4 regions of the Agrobacterium sp. DE0009 genome follow, and region 3 is predicted to be linked to each of the others. Evidence: riboswitches for the same ligand, from Rfam matches in the RefSeq annotation. Region 3 holds a riboswitch; each other region holds the start of a gene.
What was found. A riboswitch is a leader RNA that binds a small molecule or an ion and turns the genes downstream of it on or off. The one in region 3 is predicted to bind cobalamin.
Positions count from the first base shown of each region.

Region 1: it holds a riboswitch for cobalamin, as region 3 does, so the genes downstream of both, FS804_RS05450 (CbtB-domain containing protein) here and FS804_RS10875 (ABC transporter substrate-binding protein) in region 3, are expected to answer to the same signal.
Region 2: it holds a riboswitch for cobalamin, as region 3 does, so the genes downstream of both, FS804_RS18415 (DUF1636 family protein) here and FS804_RS10875 (ABC transporter substrate-binding protein) in region 3, are expected to answer to the same signal.
Region 4: it holds a riboswitch for cobalamin, as region 3 does, so the genes downstream of both, bluB (5,6-dimethylbenzimidazole synthase) here and FS804_RS10875 (ABC transporter substrate-binding protein) in region 3, are expected to answer to the same signal.

Region 1 covers NZ_VEIU01000001.1:1,063,813-1,067,558, forward strand. The annotation lists gene FS804_RS05430 (GNAT family N-acetyltransferase) at 1-381, shown strand, start outside; partial or broken gene FS804_RS05435 (type 1 glutamine amidotransferase family protein) at 401-963, shown strand; gene FS804_RS05440 (hypothetical protein) at 1,141-1,455, opposite strand; gene FS804_RS05445 (CbtA family protein) at 1,460-2,170, opposite strand; gene FS804_RS05450 (CbtB-domain containing protein) at 2,183-2,365, opposite strand; cobalamin riboswitch at 2,526-2,742, opposite strand; gene FS804_RS05455 (cytochrome c) at 2,928-3,746, opposite strand, start outside.
Region 2 covers NZ_VEIU01000005.1:213,881-217,626, reverse strand. The annotation lists gene FS804_RS18425 (cobyric acid synthase) at 1-853, opposite strand, end outside; gene cobO (cob(I)yrinic acid a,c-diamide adenosyltransferase) at 855-1,472, opposite strand; cobalamin riboswitch at 1,600-1,813, shown strand; gene FS804_RS18415 (DUF1636 family protein) at 1,931-2,356, shown strand; gene cobW (cobalamin biosynthesis protein CobW) at 2,353-3,390, shown strand; gene cobN (cobaltochelatase subunit CobN) at 3,446-3,746, shown strand, end outside.
Region 3 covers NZ_VEIU01000002.1:306,587-310,332, reverse strand. The annotation lists gene argE (acetylornithine deacetylase) at 1-563, opposite strand, end outside; cobalamin riboswitch at 932-1,166, shown strand; gene FS804_RS10875 (ABC transporter substrate-binding protein) at 1,323-2,354, shown strand; gene FS804_RS10870 (iron ABC transporter permease) at 2,351-3,379, shown strand; gene FS804_RS10865 (ABC transporter ATP-binding protein) at 3,376-3,746, shown strand, end outside.
Region 4 covers NZ_VEIU01000001.1:272,533-276,278, forward strand. The annotation lists gene FS804_RS01430 (glyoxalase superfamily protein) at 1-24, opposite strand, end outside; gene FS804_RS01435 (TolB family protein) at 209-1,039, shown strand; cobalamin riboswitch at 1,166-1,349, shown strand; gene bluB (5,6-dimethylbenzimidazole synthase) at 1,444-2,160, shown strand; gene FS804_RS01445 (DUF2865 domain-containing protein) at 2,366-3,481, opposite strand; gene FS804_RS01450 (NADP-dependent malic enzyme) at 3,617-3,746, opposite strand, start outside.

The sequences.
Region 1 (3,746 bases), on a different contig from region 3:
TCCTACCACGGCGATGCGGCGGCGATCACGCCGGCGAAACTGGAACGCGACCTGTTCGGCCCGCTGCCATGGGTGCACGGGCTGGTGGCCGAGGCGGACGGTGCGCTGATCGGTTACGCGCTGCTTCTGCCGCTCTACCGAGCGCAAGAAGGCCGGCGCGGGCTGGAGCTGCATCACCTCTTCGTCCGTGATGGCCATCGCGGCCATGGCACCGGCCAGCATCTGGTGTCCCGAGCGCGGGATATCGCCAAGCGGCTCGGCTGCGACTATCTTTCCGTCAGCGCCACAACAGGCAATGTGGCGGCGCATCGTTTCTACCAAAACATGGATTTCGCGCCGCGGCCGGTCACCGGCATGCGTTACATGCAGTCCATCGCCTGATTGACCCACGGAGACGGCCATGACACGGATTGCCATTGCGTTGGCTGAGGATTTTGCGGACTGGGAGCCGGCGCTGCTGGCGGCGGCTGCACGCAGCTATCTCGGCGTCGAGATCGTTTATGCCACGCCCGATGGCCGGCCGGTAACGTCCATGGGCGGGCTGAAGGTGACGCCGGATACATCCTATGACGCGCTCGATCCCGTTGACATCGATGCGCTCGTCATCCCCGGCGGTCTCAGTTGGGAAAAGGGCACGGCTGCCGATCTTGGCGGGCTGGTATACCGGTTTCGCGACAGGCACCGGCTGGTCGCCGGCATCTGCGCGGCGGCAAGTGCGCTCGGCGGCACGGGCGTTCTTGATGATGTCGCCCATACCGGCAATGCGCTGGCATCGCACAAGGCCTATCCGACGTATCGTGGCGAAGCGCTTTATCGCGATCAGCCAAAAGCGGTCAGTGACGGCGGCATTATCACGCCGGCAGCGCGCCGGTGAGTTTCGCCGTGGAAATTCTGAAAAGCCTCGGACTCTTTGGTCCGGAAGCCGAGGCAGAACTTCAGGTTTTTGCGGCGGAGCATGGGTGAGCCGCAGAGCGTTATTCCGCCCTCCCTCCGTCATACCGGCCCTGAGCCGGTATCCAACCAGCCCAAGTCCTTGGGCTGAAAAGACTTCTCCCGCCGCGCAGACGCGCGTCGGCTGGATGCCGGATCAAGTCCGGCATGACGGTCGAGAAGAAGATGTCTCTCGCAAATCATCCTGCGCTATTCTCGATCAAGCACCCGGCACACACGCGCCGCAAACTCCGGTCCCTTGCCGGCAATCGCGCGGCGGATATCGCGGCTGTTCAAATGCAGGCTGCGGCCGGCGGGCAAGTTTGAGCGTTTGATCTTGAAGATTGCCGCAGCGGCAAAAGCAGCTTCGTGGTCTTGAAAATAGGCAAGCGCCGCATAACGATCGGGGCTCGGCCCCAGCACCGCCTTGAAGGCAAGGCGGTGTACGGCGCATGGCGCGCCGTGACCGGGAACGGCAAAACGCAGCGCATCGAGTTCCTCACTCCACTCCGCTGCGTCCTGCATGGTTTCAAGCCTGCTGGAAGCGCTTCAGGAAAAACGCGCTCAACGTGCCGAGAAGCGCCCAGAAGACGAAGCTGGTGACGGTGGCGGCAACGATGAACTGACGCTCGAGCGGCAGCGGCGCCAGCGCATGCTCGCCTTCCGGCGGCAGCGGCGCACCCACCACATGCGGCGCGACAATCATCACCAGCGCCAGAACAATCGCCCAGGGCTCGCGACGGAATGCGATCAGCGCAATGCCGCCCGCGGTTGCGGCAACGGTTGCAAGCCACCAGATCTGCCGTGCTTCAAGGGCTGCGGCCGGGCTGCCCGGCAATTCCGGCGGCAGGCCGATCATAGGAGCAAGCATGACGGCGGCAAAGCCGGCAACGCCCCAGAGAAGGCCTTCGCGCCAACCGGCATTGGTACCACGCAGCGACATCAGGCCGGTCAGCACCAGCGCGTAACCGATGGCGGTGAGCACATTGGCCGCGACGGTGTAGGCGTTACGCTCGAAACCATCGGCCGGAGCCCATGCCTCGTCGTTGTGCTCATGGGCGGGAGCCGCAGCGCCCGGTGCAGGCGCATCATGGCTATGCGGCGCTTCACCAGCGCTTTCAAAGGTTTCCGCCTGAAGGATGAGCGGCGTGGTGCCGACAGCCTGCATGGCGGAGACAGCGAAGCCGCCGACAATGCCGACGAGAATGGCGGTAAAGACGATGTTACGGAAGAAAGACATGCCGCTCCCCCCTCAGTGGCAGGGGAAGGCGTTGGCATGGCGCGTGTCGTGCGCGGCATTGTGGACGGCTTCCACATGGGAAAAACCGACAAAACCGACGATGAACAGGCCAAGCACGATCGCGGTGAGCGATTGCGCGAAGCTCGCTGTTTTTGCAGACGCGGCGGCATTGGCCGTATTCTGATTGATGGACATGGTGACCCCTCTCCGGCGCGACCCCGCGCCTTTGGACGCGGCCGGGCGGCAGAAGCCGCAAGACCGCATGCGATATACTTCACCACGGGGATACGAGACTGACACAGGGCGGCATTGATCCCGCCACCCTGACATTCCGCTCTTCCGGACACCCCGCCGGCATGGATATTTCCGTAATGGCAGGTCTCCTGGCTTACGGGTCAAAACCTGAAACACCTTCCCGGCGCGCCCTCCTCTCAGGTGGCTTGCCAGTGGCATTTCGTTTCAGGCTCTCCGCTCACAGTTGCGGGGGCAGCCACGAATGAGGATGTCTCCCTATCGTGTTCCCTTTTCACCTTCCGGAATGCCCGGAAGGAACCATCACAAGGTTGTTATCCGCCGGGCGAGAGCGGGAGTCAATGGTGGGCCTGATTTCGAACTGCACGCCGTCGCCTCCACCTCCGTCACCCCGGACTAGATCAGGGGTCCAGCGCGATCAAGTCCTTGATCGCAAGAGACTCTTCTCACGGTGCAGACGCGCCGTGGCTGGATGCCGGATCTGGCCCGGCATGACGGCTGAGGATTACCGCGCCGGGATCGCCTTCAGATAGGCGGCAATCGCATCGCGATCTTCGGCGGTCAGATGCGCCATGTTCTGCTGGACCTTGACCATGGAGCCGCCGACGCTGTCGAATTCCGGGGTGAAGCCGGTTTCGAGATAGCTGGCAATATCGGCCTTTGTCCAACTGCCGATGCTCTGCGAACCGGGGGTAATGTCTGGAATGCGGCCCTCGCCTTCGGGATTGGGGCCGCCCGCCAGCCATTTGTCCGCCAGGAAGCCGCCAAGCGCATTGCGTGGCGTGTGGCATTCGCCGCAATGGCCGGGTCCTTCCACCAGATATTGGCCACGCAGCAGCTCGGCATTGGCGTTGGCAAGCTCGACGCGCGGCGGGGCGGCGGGGTCGAAATAAAGGAACTTCCAGCCGCCCAGCACGATGCGCATGTTGAAGGGGAACGGTAACTCGTGATCCGGCGCATCGTTCTGGCTGGCCGGCAGGGTTTTCAGGTAACCGAAGAGATCGTTGATGTCCTTCTGCGTCATGCGGGCATAGGACGCGTAGGGGAAGGACGGATAGAGATGCTCGCCATTCTTGCCGACGCCGCGCGTCATGGCATCGCCGAACTCCGCCAGCGTCCAGGCGCCGATGCCGTGCTGCGGATCGGAGGAGATATTTGGAACATGGAAGGTTCCGAAGGGACTTGGCAGCGCTTGTCCGCCCGAAAGCGTCAGTTGCGCCTCTCCCTTCGCATCGGATGCGGCGTGACAGCTGGCGCAGCCGCCGGCCCAGAACAGCGTTTCGCCGTTGGCGAGATCGGGGTCGCCCAGGCTAACCCAATGGCT
Region 2 (3,746 bases), on a different contig from region 3:
GCACGCGGATCAGTTCTACATCCGGTTCCATGTCGAGGGGATCGAGATCGTCGAAATTGGAGATATGCGGCAGGATTGGCACCGCGATGCGGATTTTTGCGCCCTGTTTTGGCTCTGCCGGGCCGGAAAGTCCAAGCGCATCTTCCGCTGGCAGCTTTCTCGCATCGGCAAAGTGCGGCAGAAGGCCGATGGAGGCCCAGCCGGTCTTTTCCGCGATGATCCGCATGCCATCGGAAAACAGCTCCGGATCGCCGCGAAAACGGTTGACGATGAAACCTTCGATCATCGCCGCGTCATCGACGTCGAGCACCGCCCTGGTCCCGACGAGGCTGGCGATGACACCGCCGCGGTCGATATCGCCGATCAGGATCACCGGCGCATCGGCCGCGCGGGCAAAACCCATATTGGCGATGTCGTTGGCACGCAGGTTGATTTCGGACGCGCTGCCAGCCCCTTCCACCAGCACCAGATCGGCCTGTTGTTTCAGGTGCTCGAAACTATCAAGCACGCGCGGCATCAGCCCGGCCTTCATATGCTGATAATCGGCCGCCTTGGCGTTACCGATGATCTTGCCCTGCACGACCACCTGTGCGCCGGTTTCGCTCTGCGGCTTCAGCAGCACCGGGTTCATGTGCACGGAAAGCGGCACGCCCGCTGCCCGCGCCTGTAGCGCCTGCGCACGGCCGATCTCGCCACCATCCGCGGTGACAGCGGCATTGTTCGACATGTTCTGCGGCTTGAACGGCATGACGGAGAGGCCACGCCGGGTGAATGCGCGGGCAAGGCCGGCCACCATCAGCGATTTGCCGACATCCGAGCCCGTTCCCTGAAACATCAGCACCCGTGCAACCATGTCAGAATTCAATCCCCGCCTGCGCCTTCACGCCTGCCTTGAAGTGGTGTTTGACGAGGGTCATTTCCGTCACCATATCCGCCGCGTCGATCAGCGGCTGCTTGGCGTTGCGGCCGGTGACGATGACGTGCAGATCCGGCCGGCGGCTGGACAGTGTCTCAACAACCTCCGCCAACGGCAGGTAATCGTAACGCAAGGCGATGTTCAGTTCGTCCAGAACCAGAAGGCCGATCGTTTCATCGGCCATCAGAGCCTTGGCCTCCTCCCATGCCCTTGTCGCCGCTGCGACATCACGTTTCAGATCCTGCGTGTCCCAGGTGAAACCTTCGCCCATGGTGCGCCACACGATCCTGTCGCCGAACAAGCTCAGGGCCTGCTGTTCGCCTGTCGACCAGGCACCCTTGATGAACTGAACGATGCCGACCCTTCGCCCGGTGCCGAGCATTCGCAGGGCAAGGCCGAAGGCCGCTGTGGACTTGCCCTTGCCGGGACCCGTATTGATCATCAGCAGACCTTTTTCAATCGTCTTTTCAGCAACCTCGGCGTCCTGCACCGTCTTGCGATTGACCATTTTCTGCCGGTGGCGCTCGGCTTCGCTGGCGCTGATGTCGCGTGTCATTCGGTTTCCTCTTCTTCCACCTGTGCGGAGTCGCCCGCCACAGGAGCGGCGACTATACCCAATTTGCCGCACCCGGCAATCTGCCGTGCCGATGGCTCGCGGCATTGACCCATGCTTCCGTTCAGCCTAAGGGTAAGGGACTGACGGTCTTTTCCCGGCAACGGGAAAAGCTAAGAGGGAACACGGTTCCACCCCAACGTTGGGTCATTCCGTGGCTGCCCCCGCAACTGTAAGCGGTAAGCCCGCACCGTAAAGCCACTGGACCCGCAAGGGGTTCGGGAAGGCGGTGCCAAGGCGTCAAGCCGCGAGCCAGGAGACCTGCCGTTTCAGGAAAAACGTCTGCCGGGCGGGGTGCTCCGGTCAGTCGGTTCGTTCGAAGGTTCGGCTTGCGGCCACCCGCGTGCCGTCTTCGACATCCGCACCCCAAGATTTTTGCAAGGCGCGGGAAACGATACGGCTTGGATATTTCAGCGACATCTTCTTCCACCAGCGGAAATTCGCAGGACGAAACGGCGCCCGGCGTGACCGTTTTCATTTGCAGAAGCTGCCGTGATGAAGCCGATCCCAATGCGGAACCGCGCCTGGGTTCGCGCCTCGTCGAAGCCGTCATGGCAAAGGCTGAGGAAGCGGGTGTCACCGTTCGTTCCGTCAACTGCCTTGCCAATTGCAAGCGCGGCCTCAGCGCCGTGCTGCGCAGCGCCAACGGCTGGTCCTACGTCTTTGGCGGGCTGACAACCGACGGCGCTGATGATTTGCTGGCCGGGGCGAAACTGCTTGCTGCCGCCTCCGATGGCCTGATGCCGTGGCGCGGCCGCCCCGAATCCTTAAAGCGCGGCATGGTCGCGCGCATTCCGCCTTTCGATTTTACCGAGGAGAGATCATGAGCACCCTTCTGGACCGCGTTCCCTGCACCATCGTTACCGGCTTTCTGGGGGCTGGCAAAACCACGCTGCTGCGCGGCCTTCTCGAAAAACTTGACGGCAAGCGGCTCGCCATCATCGTCAACGAGTTCGGCGACATCGGCATTGACGGCGAAATCCTCAAAGGCTGCGGCATTGAAAGCTGCCCCGAGGAAAACATCGTCGAGCTGGCCAATGGCTGCATCTGCTGCACGGTGGCGGATGATTTCCAGCCTGCGATCGAACAGATCCTCAGCCGCCAGCCGAAGGTGGAGCACATTCTCATCGAAACCTCGGGTCTCGCCTTGCCCAAGCCGCTGGTACACGCCTTCCAGTGGCCGGCCATCAAGAGCCGGGTTACTGTCGATGCCGTGGTGGCCGTGGTGGATGGGGCTGCGCTTGCCGAGGGCCAGGTGGCTCACGACATGGAGGCGCTCGCCGCCCAGCGCGCCAATGACGAAGCGCTCGACCACGACGACCCTGTCGAAGAGGTTTTCGAGGATCAGGTCGCCTGCGCCGATCTCATCGTGCTCACAAAGGCTGATCTTCTTGACGTTGCTGGCTTGGAAAAGGCCAAGGCGCATATTCTCGACCATCTGCCGAAGGCGGCAAAGATCGTCATGGCCTCCAATGGCGCCATCGACCCTGCCGTGCTGATCGGCCTTGGCCTTGCCGTCGAAGACGATATTGAAAACCGCCGCACCCACCATGACGGCGAACTTGACCACGAGCATGATGACTTCGACAGCTTCGTCATCGATTTGCCTGCCGTGACCGATCCGGAAGCCCTGGCGATCCGCATTGCCGAAACGGCAGCGGCTGAGAATGTCCTGCGTATCAAGGGCTTCATCGAGGTATCCACCAAGCCGATGCGGTTGCAGGTGCAAGCCGTCGGTAGCCGCGTGAACCACTATTACGATCGGCCGTGGGCCGCAGGTGAAGAGCGCCGCAGCCGCCTTGTCGTCATCGGCGAAAAGGGCATCAACCGTGAGAAGATCGAGCAGATGCTGGCTGCCTGACACACGCATTTATCTGGGCGCAAGCAGCGACAGACGTCTGATGGACATGCTTTAGATGCATATTCTTGCCACCACATCATCGTCTCTAGACGACCTGATAGAGCCGGTTGACCTCAACCAGCCTCGCTCAGATGTGGTGATGCTGTCTTTTTCAGCAAGCGATCTGGCAGGGCTGGAACAGGCCTGGCGGCAGGCGGAGGAAGCGTCGACCACCCTCTCCTGCGCCAACTTGTCCGAACTTCGGCATCCCATGTCGGTCGATCTGTGGATCGAAAAGACGGCGGAGCACGCGCGCGTCATCCTTATCCGGATTCTCGGCGGCGCGGAGCGCTGGCGTTACGGCGTCGACCAGCTTT
Region 3 (3,746 bases):
GAATGGCCGGAGCGGCCGCGGATGGTGATGCGTGCGGCTGCCTTGCCCTTGTGAGCACGCACAGCGCGCAGATTGCTCGGCTCACCGATGATCGCGCCCGCTGGTTTTGCGCAAAGATCCGGCAAAGCGGCGATCAGATGGGGCACACCCCGGCAGCCCGCCTCCTCATCATAGGAAAAAGCAATGTGAACCGGCCGCTTCAGTGACATCTGCGCAAATGCCGGCGCCGCGGCGAGAACCGTGGCAAGGAAACCTTTCATGTCGGTGGTGCCACGGCCGTAAAGACGCTCGCCCTCGGCTCTGAGCGCAAAGGGGTCGGAGGACCATTCCGGCTCCCCGGCGGGCACCACATCCATGTGGCCGGACAGGATGTATCCGCTGGCATCCGTCGGGCCGAAGCTCGCAAAGAGATTGGCGCGGTCCCCTTCCGGCCCGGCAAGCAGCGAGACCTTCGCGCCGTGGCTTCGCAGATAATCGGCAATCCATCCGGCAATATCGCCATTGGCGGTTCCGACGAACGAGGGAAAGCCGACAAGACGCTCCAGAATTTCGATGGCGTTCATGGCTCTCTCCGCGCTTCACCGTCGCAGAGCCTAAAAGTCACCGGCTGCGTTTGTATGCTGAAGTGAAGAAGATTTCGGTAGATTGTTGTGTCCTTACAGCGGTTTCGGCGAAATCCTGCCGGGTCGATGGGAAAACTGACAGCCCTTTTTCCGATGCCGCCGTGTTGTTGAACGGAGACGTCAACGTAAAGCGGCTTTTTAGCGGTTGGATTTTGTCGAAGATGCCGAGAAACTGTATCGCCTGCACGCTTGGGGCTTGTGGCCGGTTTTTAAGCCGGCAACTTCTTGACTTTTCATTGCGGCGGGCTAGCTGGCCGTCTTTGTTCCAAGCTGCGACACGATCGCAATTGACGCCCCGCCTCTTGCCCCTTATGTGAGTATATGACGGTTCCTGCAGCCGAAAGGCGAAGGGATTAATAGGGAACATGGTGCGGGCGATATTTTCGCCCAATGCCGTGGCTGCCCCCGCAACTGTAAGCGGATTGTCGTTCATCCCCGTGGCGCCTCATGGCGTCATGCCACTGTATTCTCTGGAATGCGGGAAGGCAGATGAGTGACGCAAATTCGTGAGCCAGGAGACCTGCCGTCAAAATATGAACCATCGTTACGGGCGGGGAAGCCCGGAGGAGGAGACTGTAATGTTATTACGTTACATTTTGTTTGCATCCGATCATCGTTCTCCGTACAAGACGTCCCGCTGTTGGTGCGCGTTCTAACGCCTGCTGCTCTCGAATAAGTTTACTTTCGACTGGAGAACACATGTTTCATTTAAGACGCCTGCCGGCTCTCGCCGGCATCGTGGCGGTTGCCTTTGCATCCTTGCCCGCCGTTGGCGCGCAGGGCGCCGAAACCACCTACCCCCTGACAATCAACAGCTGCGGTCAGGAGATCACCTTCAAGCAGGCGCCGGCCCGCACCGTATCTGTCGGCCAGAGCACAACCGAGGTCCTTTACCTGCTTGGTCTCGCCGACAAGGTTGTCGGCACGGCGCTGTGGATCGGTCCGGTTCTGAAGGGCTACGAAGAGGCCAACGCCAAGATCGAGCGATTGGCCGACAACGACCCCAGCTTTGAGGCGGTTGTCGGCAAGAAGCCGGATCTCGTGACGACACAGTTCCAATGGCAGATCGGCCCAGAGGGTGTTGTCGGAACGCCGGCGCAATTTGCCGAGCTCGGCATTCCCGTTTACACCTCGCCGGCCGATTGCATGGGCAAAGACAATTCCGGCGGTGGCGATGGCGTGCGCAACACCGTTTTCACCATGGAACTGATCTACCAGGAAATCCGTGACCTCGCCAAAATCTTCAACGTGCAGGATCGCGGTGAGGAAGTCGTCGCCGACCTGAAGAGGCGCGAGGACGCCGCCAGAGCCAAGATCGCTTCTGCCAATGGCAAGCTCTCGGCCGTCTTCTGGTTCTCGAGCGCCGAACTGGATATCGACCCGTACGTCGCCGGCCGTAACGGCGCTCCGGGTTACATCATGTCTGCTCTCGGATTGAAGAATGTCATCGAAAGCGACGAGGAGTGGCCGACGGTCGGCTGGGAAACCATCGCCAAATCCAACCCGTCTATCGTTGTCGCCGGCAAGATGGACCGCCGCCGCTTCCCTGCAGATGACATTGCCGTCAAGCTGAAGTTTCTGGCAACTGACCCGGTGGCAAGCATCATGCCTGCTGTCAGGCAAGGCCATGTGTTCGAAATGGATGCGCAGGCGATGAACCCGACCATTCGCACCATTGAAGGCATCGAAACGCTGGCCGAGGCGATTTCGGCTGCCGGCCTCGCCAAGTGAACGGCCTCTCCCTCCATCTCGGCAGGGCGGGCCTGGTTTTTGCCGCGCTCGCCCTGCTGTTGATAGCGCTGATGGCCGGAGCGGCCATCGGTGAGACAGCCATTCCATTTGACGTCGTCGCAAAAACGATAGCCAATCGCGTCTTTCATGCGGGCTTTCCGCTGGAGCCGCTGGATGAGGGTATCGTCTGGAGCTATCGTCTGAGCCGCGCTGTCGTTGCCGCCTGCTGTGGGGCTTCGCTGGCGCTTGCCGGAGCAGTGTTGCAATCGCTACTGCGCAATCCGCTTGCCGATCCCTATATTCTCGGTATTTCCGCCGGCGCCTCTACAGGCGCCGTCGCTGTCGCCCTCTTGGGATTCGGTGCGGGGTTTCTGACCATGCCGGCAGGGGCCCTGATCGGCGCTTTCATCGCGTTTTCACTGGTCAGCCTTCTTGCCGTGCGAGCCGGACACGGTAACAGCGCCATCATTCTGGCGGGGGTGGCCGGGTCGCAGTTGTTCAATGCCGTAACATCGTTCATCGTCACCAAATCTGCCAATGCCGAGCAGGCACGCGGCATCATGTTCTGGCTGCTCGGCAATCTCTCCGGCGTGCGCTGGCCGGATGTCTGGCTGGCGCTACCTGTCAGCCTTGCGGGACTTCTCATCTGCCTCTGGTATGCCCGCGCGCTAGACGCCTTCGCTTTCGGCGGCCAGGCGGCAGCATCGCTTGGGATCCCGGTACGCTGGGTCTATACGGTGCTGATCTCGGTTTCCGCCATCATGACAGCTTCAATGGTGTCCCTGGTCGGGTCCATCGGTTTTGTGGGCCTTGTCATTCCCCACGCCGCACGCATCTTCGTCGGTGTTCGCCATGGTATCCTGCTGCCGGTGACGGCGCTAACCGGGGCCGTTTTTATGATCGTCGCCGACATTCTCTCTCGCATCGTCATACCGGGTCAGGTTCTGCCGATCGGCGTCATCACCGCGCTCGTCGGCGCGCCCGCCTTTGCCTTCATCCTGGGGCAGAGAAGGGGGCGGTCATGAAGCTATCCGCCCGTGACCTGCATTTCCATGCCGGTAACGCTGATATTGTGCGCGGTGTTTCACTTGAGGTCGGCGCCGGGGAGTTCCTCGGCATCATCGGGCCGAACGGCTCAGGCAAAAGCACACTGCTTTCCATGCTGGCCGGCATCCGAAAGCCGCGCCGGGGGCACGTTGCGCTTGGCGGCGAGCCGCTTGGTTCACTGGGGCGACGCGACATCGCGCGCCTGCTTGCCTTCGTGGAGCAACAGGCCGAAACCACCGAGCGCATCACTGCGCGACAGGCCGTGGAGCTTGGGCGCACACCCTATCTCGGGCCGCTGTCCGCCTGGTCGCCGAATGACACCGCCATTGTCGATGCGGCACTTGT
Region 4 (3,746 bases), on a different contig from region 3:
GCCGTGATCGGCGATGGTATTCATCGCGGAACCTCGGATCTGGGAGAAACGGGGAGGGCCGCGGACGGTGCCGGGGCACAGGCGTTTTTTCCGGTTTGAATTTGCAGGACGGTGCCTGCCGCCCTAGGATCATAGCCACGGCGGCGACGGATGCAAATGGAATGTCTGCGCCGTTCCGGTCGGAACATTGACAAGCCCGGGAGGCAGAATGCGCAGCTCCATCGAAATCTTCAACATCCGGACCCGGCAGATGCGGGTGGTGTGGCAGACGCCTGAGCTGTTCGAAGCGCCGAACTGGTCGCCGGATGGGAAATATCTGCTGCTGAACAGCGAAGGGCTGCTGTATCGCCTGTCCCTTTCCGGTGACGCGTCGCCACAAAAGGTCGATACGGGTTTCGCAATCCAGTGCAACAACGATCACGGTATTTCGCCCGACGGTTCGCTTTACGCCATTTCAGACAAGGTGGAATTCGGCAAAAGCGCCATCTATCTTCTGTCCTCGGCGGGCGGCGCGCCGCAGCTGATGACGAAGAACCTGCCCTCCTATTGGCATGGCTGGTCCCCCGACGGGAAAAGCTTCGCCTATTGCGGCATTCGCGATCAGGTTTTCGATATCTATTCCATGGACATAGACAGCGGCGTTGAAACACGCCTTACCCATGGTGAAGGCCGCAATGACGGCCCGGACTATTCGCCTGACGGTATGTGGATCTATTTCAATTCCAGCCGCACGGGCCAAATGCAGATCTGGCGGGTGCGGGTGGATGGCTCAGCTGTGGAGCGTATCACCGACAGCCCCTATGGCGACTGGTTTCCACACCCGTCTCCGAAGGGAGACAAGGTTGTCTTCATTTCCTATGATGGCGACGTTTTCGACCATCCGCGCGATCTCGATGTACGCGTGCGGCTGATGGATATGGACGGCGGCAATGTGGAAACGTTGTTCGAGCTTTTCGGCGGGCAGGGCACGATGAATTCGCCCAACTGGTCGCCGGATGGGGATGAGTTCGCTTATGTCAGGTACTTTCCGGTGGCGTGATGCGGTTCTGACGAGGCGGTGTACCCCCTCCCTTCACTCCGGCTCAGGGCCGGAATGACGGAGGCGGGGAGCACGGTCATATTGTCGCGCGGCCTTGGCGACACTTGCGTTCGCACGCTATTTTGCCCATAGCTTCACCCGTCAGGTGCCCGCCTTTGCAGCGGGAGAATCGGGAATCCGGTGAGAGACCGGAACGTGCCCAACGCTGTGAGGCGGATGCCCTTTTTCTCATGCCACTGAAGTTATTCGGGAAGGCGAAAGGGGCGGATGAAGCCTAGTCAGAAGACCGGCCTGGCAAAATAGACCGAACCGCGCGGACGGCGGCAGGTTGATGGAAAGCGAGTCGTCGCTGCAAACCTTCCATGGTTTCGGCACCGGCCCGCCCGCATTGTTAGGGATAAACGATGCCGACCGAACCGCCCTTCACGACGCCACCCGACGCCAATCCTTTCGATCATGCGCTTTCACCCGCCCGCCCGTTTTCCAGCGAGGAGCGCGAGGCGATCTACCGCGCCATCGAGACGCGGCGTGATGTGCGCGACCAGTTCCTGCCAGACCCGCTGCCGGACGATCTCGTCGAGCGCCTCCTGAAAGCGGCGCATGCCGCTCCCTCCGTCGGTTTCATGCAGCCGTGGAACTTCACCCTCGTCACCGACGGCGCCGTGCGCCAGGCGGCATGGGTGGCCTTCAGCCGCGCCAATGAAGAGGCGGCGGCGATGTTTGAGGGCGAGAAGCAGGCGCTCTACCGCAGCCTGAAGCTTGAGGGTATCCGCAAGGCCCCGCTCAGCATCTGCGTTACCTGCGATCCGAAACGGGGTGGCAAGGTGGTGCTGGGCCGCACCCATAATCCACGCACGGATGTCTATTCCACCGTCTGCGCCATCCAGAACCTCTGGCTCGCCGCCCGCGCCGAAGGCGTCGGCGTCGGCTGGGTCAGCATTTTCCACGACAGCGATATCAGGGCCATTCTAGGTATCCCCGATCATATCGAGATCGTCGCCTGGCTGTGCCTCGGTCGCGTCGATACGCTTTATACCGAACCGGAGCTGGCGGTGAAGGGCTGGCGGCAGCGCGTGCCGCTGGAAGAGCTTGTGTTTCGGAACCGTTGGGGTGGGGTGTAGACACGGAGGCCTGCGAATAGGTCGGGACATTGCCGTGCATTTCTTCTCCCCGCCGGAGAGAAGGTGGCCCGAAGGGTCGGATGAGGGTGTAACGGTAGAGATTTTCGGAGAGCTTGCCCCCTCATCCCGCTGCCGCGACCTTCTCCCCGGCGGGGAGAAGAAACAAGGGTCGCGCGCTCGCCCCATTACACGCGCGCAAGAGATTTCACTGCTGCGGCTGGATGCCTTTCAGCGCCGGGTTTTTCAGGTCTATCTTGCCGGTCTGGTCCGGCAGGAATTTGGGTCCGATGATGCGGACTTTTTTATCGTTGGGATCGTAATCCCGTTCCGGGATTGGCTGTTCCGGTTGCTTGGCCGCCTGCTGTTGTTGAGCCGCTGCGGGGGATTTATCACCGTTCTTGTCACCTTGCGGCGATGGAATGGTGGTGATGCTGGAATAGGGCTTTTCGGCTTCCGGCCGGGACGCCTGTTCCTGCTTTTGCATCTCCTGGTGATAGGCGGCCATGTTGCAGGCGCAGCCGGGCGCTTTCGTTGAGGCATTGCGATAGGCGAAGGCGGTCGGCAGGTCCTTGTAGGTTTTGCCGGTTTCAGCGGACACCATGTCTGCTGTTTCCTGATCCGCCATGGAGTGGAAATAGAGTTCCGTCTCGGTTCCCGGGCACATTTTCTGGCATTGCTCGGCCTGGGCGCGGAAATCAAGTGGCGAGGCATTGGAGGCGATCGGGAAGAACGATCCGTCGCAGGTGCGCACGCAGAGCGTTCGAAGCCCGCCCTCGGCGGCGGCGTTGGGGTGAGGCGAAAGGCCCGCCTGTCCCGGCTCATCGCCATTCTGCCTGAAGGCATCGGGATACCGGGTCACATCGGGTGCAGGCGATGCTTGGCGGTTCATGTCCTCTGCGGGGCTGCAGCCATTGGCATCGAGGGCGGCGAGAATGCGCTCGCGCCTGACGTTGCTGTCATCGTTGCGAGCGTCCGCCATGGCATCATCGCGATCGCGGATGATCGCGTCGCGCTCGGCCTCGGCATCCACCAGCGCGTCGCCGATCTCGGCGCAAAGCCCGGCATTGGGATTGCCATACACAATGACACTACCGGACGAGCAGCCATAGCTGCGCATGTCGTTTCTGATCTTGCGGATGACGATGTTCTGGCGGGCAAGCGCATTGGCGTAACGCCGCACCTCGGCCGTGTTGCCGATGACACGGGGCGGTTCGCGCAACTGTTGATACAGCGTATCGCACACCTGATCCGCAATAGCGGCGGCAGGAGCGATGAAAACAAGGGGAAGCAGGAGGCCGATGATGCGGCTGCGCCGGGTCAATTGTGCGATCCGTTTGGTGTCCCCGGCCGGTGGCAGGGGTGTTATGCTTCAGGAAATCCGTGTTTCAGGAAGATAACATAAGCTGTTGCCGCATTGCGGCAACAGCATGTTCAAAACTGCGTTAATGCGCCTTCATCACACCGAAGGGTGAGAGGCCTGCACCACGGCAAAGGCCGCCATGTTGACGACGCCGCGCGAGGTGACGCTGGGCGACAGGATGTGGGCGGGAAGGGCCGTGCCGAGCAGGATCGGGCCGACATGCAGG